One region of the Corynebacterium auriscanis genome, then DNA from elsewhere that is predicted to be linked to it. Evidence: predicted binding sites of a transcription regulator. Region 1 holds the regulator's gene; the other holds the start of a gene.

Region 1 (2,359 bases):
AGGATTGGGAACTACAAGACGGACACAACACGGCCTTAATGCTAGTCCCACACCCAAATCCCAGAACAGTGGGCCGGAAAAACGCGGAACCTTTGGCTGCTGAAAGCCCCCGCCCCGCGGTTTTCCTACTCTCTATGACTCGCCCCTGAATTACTTCATCTGTGCTATTTGCGCTGGAGCTGTTCCCGACAATTGCACGGGCTCTTCGGCTACCACCGGCGCCAAGGTAATGGAAAGGAAAATAGCCGAGGTGGAAATGATAACTCCGCCCGGAGATGACACTATAGCCAAGGTGCGGCGACGAATACGTTCGAGCAAACCCAATCGCTTCGAATGCGTTCGACAATGAGAGGTGGCTAAGATATGACCGCTCGCCACGCTACGGGGTGCCCGTTCCAATACTGGACCGGCGAAACGCGTGTTCGAACCTCCACGAGAATCCTCTTGCTCCCACTGGGGTTTAACGGTGTGAGGTCGCCGCACTCCTGCGGTGCGCGGTACGCGGCGACCTTCCACGATCGCATACCCCCGTTGCTGATTGTTCAGGTCTGCTAGGGGACGACGGGAAAAAATAACCGGAGTGGACATGTCATAACCTCTTTCTTAGTGTTCTTACTAGCCAAATAAACGGAAGCGCTCCGAAGAGTGCTCCGGTTGCCCATAGCCCGCCGGGTAACCCGGCTGAAAGCTTGCGATCGTCACATTACGAACCAGGGACGACAACCCAGCCTCGAACAACCACATTTTCGCTCTTCTGTTCTATTATGACGACAATTCACACGCTAGCACGGTTGTTCGATTGTTGTCGAGTGTTTTTTCGAACATTTTTCGAACACCTATGCCAAAACTGTCCGCAACTGCGGTAGTGTAAGAATCGATGAGTCATCAAAGTTAGGAGCCCCCATGTCGCCCGCCGGCAGCCAGAAACCCCGATCTGCGAACCCAAAGTCCACCGATAATTCACCCATTACGCCCCCCACCCCATTGCCCAACTCCAGCACGCCACCGCGTCGCGGACGGCCCAAAAAATCCGATGCCGATCGTAGGGCCGAAAAGGCTCAGGGGCGGAAGCAACCCACGGAGCGCCAGCGTCGCATTCTAGAGGTCATTCAAAATTCAAAGAGCTTGCGCGGATATCCCCCAAGTATTCGTGAAATCGCCGATGCAGTCGGCCTGCAGTCAACCTCGTCGGTCTCCTACCACCTCAATTTGCTTGAGGAAGCCGGTTACCTGCGACGTGAGGATAAGAAACCGCGCGCCGTAGACGTTCGTGAATATGAAAAGCGTGGCAAGAAGACCCCAGGGCGCAAACCCGGCCGTCAACCTCGCTCTGAAGGTGATGAAAACCTGCCTGAGGCGACCTACGTCCCCGTTGTCGGGCAGATTGCTGCTGGCAACCCCATCCTCGCGGAGCAAAACGTGGAAGCTCACTTTCCACTTCCGGGTGAGTTGGTGGGGGGCGGAGAACTCTTCCTGCTCCAGGTTGTCGGCGATTCCATGCGGGATGCGGGCATTCTCAACGGTGACTGGGTCGCTGTACGTTCCCAGTCCACCGCTGACTTTGGTGACTTCGTTGCAGCGATGATTGATGGCGAAGCGACCGTGAAGGAATTCCACAAAGATTCTGAGGGACTGTGGCTGCTCCCCCACAACGATCTGTTCGAGCCAATCCCAGCCGAGCACTCCCAAATACTTGGCAAAGTTGTCGCCGTGCTCCGCAAAATCTAACACTCGCCACCCCCGTTCCCCGGCACTCACGCCCGGGGTTCAACTACCTCGCTAGAATTTGTTCGACAGGCCAAAAGTAGTCGGCATATTCCCAGCAAGGAGCGACAGGAGTGCAATCCACCGAACGCAGACGACAGATTGTCTCCCTCGCCGCGGTGCAAGGTCGAGTCACAGTCAACGAACTTGCCGATCGTTTTCGCGTAACGGCCGAAACTATTCGTCGCGACCTCGCCGCCCTCAATGACAGCGGGCTGCTTTATCGCGTACACGGCGGGGCCGTACCCGTGCCTAAGTACCACACTGAATACACCAGTGTGGAAACCCGCTCGAAAGCTAGTATTCAGGCCAAACTGGCCATCGGCCGAGAAGCCGCACAGCATCTGCCTAAACCCGGTTCGACTATTTTTCTCGATGCCGGCACAACCACGGGCGTGCTGGCCGACTACCTAGCCGAACAGTCTGTCAGGGGCAACGCCCCCCATCTGATCGACGCAGACGGTGACGGAATCTCTCCCGGCCAGGCAGAGTCCCGCCGGGATCACTCATCGCCCACCCCCAACAGCGGGGCTACCACGCACTTTCCCCCACTGCGGGTGATCACCAACTCCCTCCACATTGCCTACCGATTGGC
Region 2 (2,359 bases), 550 kb from region 1:
GCTAATCGTGGAATTGAGGATGTCTTCATCGTGGCTTGCGACGGACTTAAAGGTCTGCCGGAAGCCATTGAAGCAACCCGGCCGCATTCACTCGTGCAAACCTGCGTGGTGCATCTAATCCGCAACGCCAAAAAATACGTCGCCTACGGTGACCGCAAGGCCGTCTCCGCTGCACTAAAAGAGGTCTACACGGCAGTCAATGAGACCCAAGCCCGGCAGGCCTTGGATCGGTTTGCCGTCAGTGACCTCGGTAAGAAATACCCACAATCTGTCTTGGTATGGGAACGCGCCTGGGACAGATTCGTACCATTTCTGCAGTTCACCCCGCAGGTGCGGAAAATGATCTACACGACCAACGCGATCGAATCACTCAATAGTGAACTGCGTAAAGCCACCCGCAATCGCATCCAGTTCCCCAACGATATCGCTGCAGTAAAAGCGTTGTGGTTGACGATCTGCACAATCGAAGACAAACGAGCACTCAAGCGTGCAAAGAAAGCAAAAGGGGCACCGAAACCAGATAAATCGGGACGCATAATCGAAGGGAGAACAACCGTCGGCTGGTTGGATGCACTCAACCAAATGATCGTCGCCTACCCCGACCGATTCGCCCCCATACATCTAGAAAACAAAACACCACACACAAAAAAACTTGACACGTCCACAACCAGTAATATAAAGCACCTGTTTACATACCCTGACCTAGATTTCCCGCGGAATTCAGACACACTTTCTGTCCCTTAACCCGCCCCCCTCCCCCAATAGATCACTGCCAACTTCAACGACCCCCCACTTAGCGGGCTCACCTAGCGGGCGCACTTAGCGAATGGCAACCCGGAATTCCCCTCGTCACACCACCACATCGCGCGAGGTCAGTTCGGCTAAGCACCCCAACACTGCACCAGCATTTTCCACATGAATTAGATCGCGTGTTCGATTTTCTGAAAGATGTCGGCAGCGATGTCTGAGGCGGTCTATATGATGAGAGCGAGCCTGACAAACAGGAATCGTCTACACCTTCTAAACACCGAACATATCCGCGACTTGAACTAGCAAGAATCGTCCAAGAACCGTCCGAGGGGGACCATGTTCGCCCAGTCCAGACCACCGCGAGAACCGAACCACAACAACCCACAACCCAGCTGGCGCGTATGCGACCCCAGCGATATCTACAGCTGCGAAATTCGCGAAATCAATAAAGCACACGTCCGGCTGGCTTTAGCCTTCGCGCCCGATATGGACGATTGCATCAGCGACGTTTCAACCAGGTTAGGGGCCCGGCTCGGCATGCCCGAATACCGCGCACTGACTCTGGTAGAGATCGGCCGCCTCTTCGACCGCTTTCCGTCACTGGTCGAGCTAGGCAACACGGGCGCCTATTCACTGGAGATTTGGCGCAACATCGCCGACAGTCTGGAATGCGTCGACGACGATGTCGTCGCAGCCATGGAACCCGAAGTCTACCAAGCCCTCCTCCCCACCCAGCCGAACCAGGCGATGTGGAGCCCCACCACTCTTCGGCGCCGCATGAAGCATATCGTCAACAAACACGATCACCTAGCCTGCCCCAAAGATCTCGACGAAGATCCCCAGCCTCCCGAGGACGATGACAGTCTCCTCTCGTCAACCCGCCTCAACATCGATGATCGCGATGACCAGACGACCGACTTCTTCCTCACGTTGCCAAAACTGGAGGCCCAGGAACTCACCGCAGCCCTCGACAACGTAAGGAAAAAGGAGAACTGCTCGCGCGCAGAAGCCCTGCTCAAAATCGTCCGCGGTCAAACCACGGCCGAAATCCACCTAAACCTATACCGTCGCGTGGACCTGCCCGATTCCCAAATCTGGGCCGCAGGCACCTGGCTAAATCCCCTTGCAACAAAGAAATGGATGAAACGAATCACCCACCTACAAGCACCGGGCTTTACTGCCAACAATGGCTACGCACCATCCCCCATCGTCCGGGCCAGCGTCGAAGGCAGAGACGGCACCTGTCGCTTTCCCGGATGCGACGTGCCCGCCCACAAATGCCAACTCGATCACGTCCAGAGGTACAACCATGACAACCCCGCTGATGGAGGACCGACCAGCACGTCAAACCTTCATTGCCTTTGTGCAAAACACCACAACGCGAAAACCGCCGGATCATGGGATGTAACCATCAACCAAGACGGCGTAGAGGTATGGACCAGCCACGGCGACGGCCATCAGGTCATCACCGCACCCAACGGACCACTCGGTAGGGAAACCTTCCGTCAACGCGCCGTCCGTCGCACGCTCACCCTCGCCGAATTCAACAGGAGGAAATCACAGCGGATATGGGGACCGCTGCCGGAAGACCCACCGTACTAAAGCCGCT

The links. Region 1 encodes LexA, which represses DNA repair genes until DNA is damaged. Its sites were predicted from a motif close to CGAACANNTGTTCG; they were not measured.
Region 2: a site for LexA is predicted at 923-936, ahead of CAURIC_RS03510 (HNH endonuclease signature motif containing protein). Genes of this name have one in related genera too.

The regions. Positions count from the first base shown of each region.
Region 1 is NZ_CP047046.1:1,389,266-1,391,624, forward strand. Features, by position in the region: gene nrdR (transcriptional regulator NrdR) at 1-31, opposite strand, end outside; gene CAURIC_RS05835 (hypothetical protein) at 151-588, opposite strand; gene lexA (transcriptional repressor LexA) at 904-1,728, shown strand; gene CAURIC_RS05845 (DeoR/GlpR family DNA-binding transcription regulator) at 1,839-2,359, shown strand, end outside.
Region 2 is NZ_CP047046.1:841,814-844,172, reverse strand. Features, by position in the region: partial or broken gene CAURIC_RS03515 (IS256 family transposase) at 1-615, shown strand, start outside; gene CAURIC_RS03510 (HNH endonuclease signature motif containing protein) at 1,087-2,352, shown strand; gene CAURIC_RS03505 (heavy metal translocating P-type ATPase) at 2,349-2,359, opposite strand, start outside.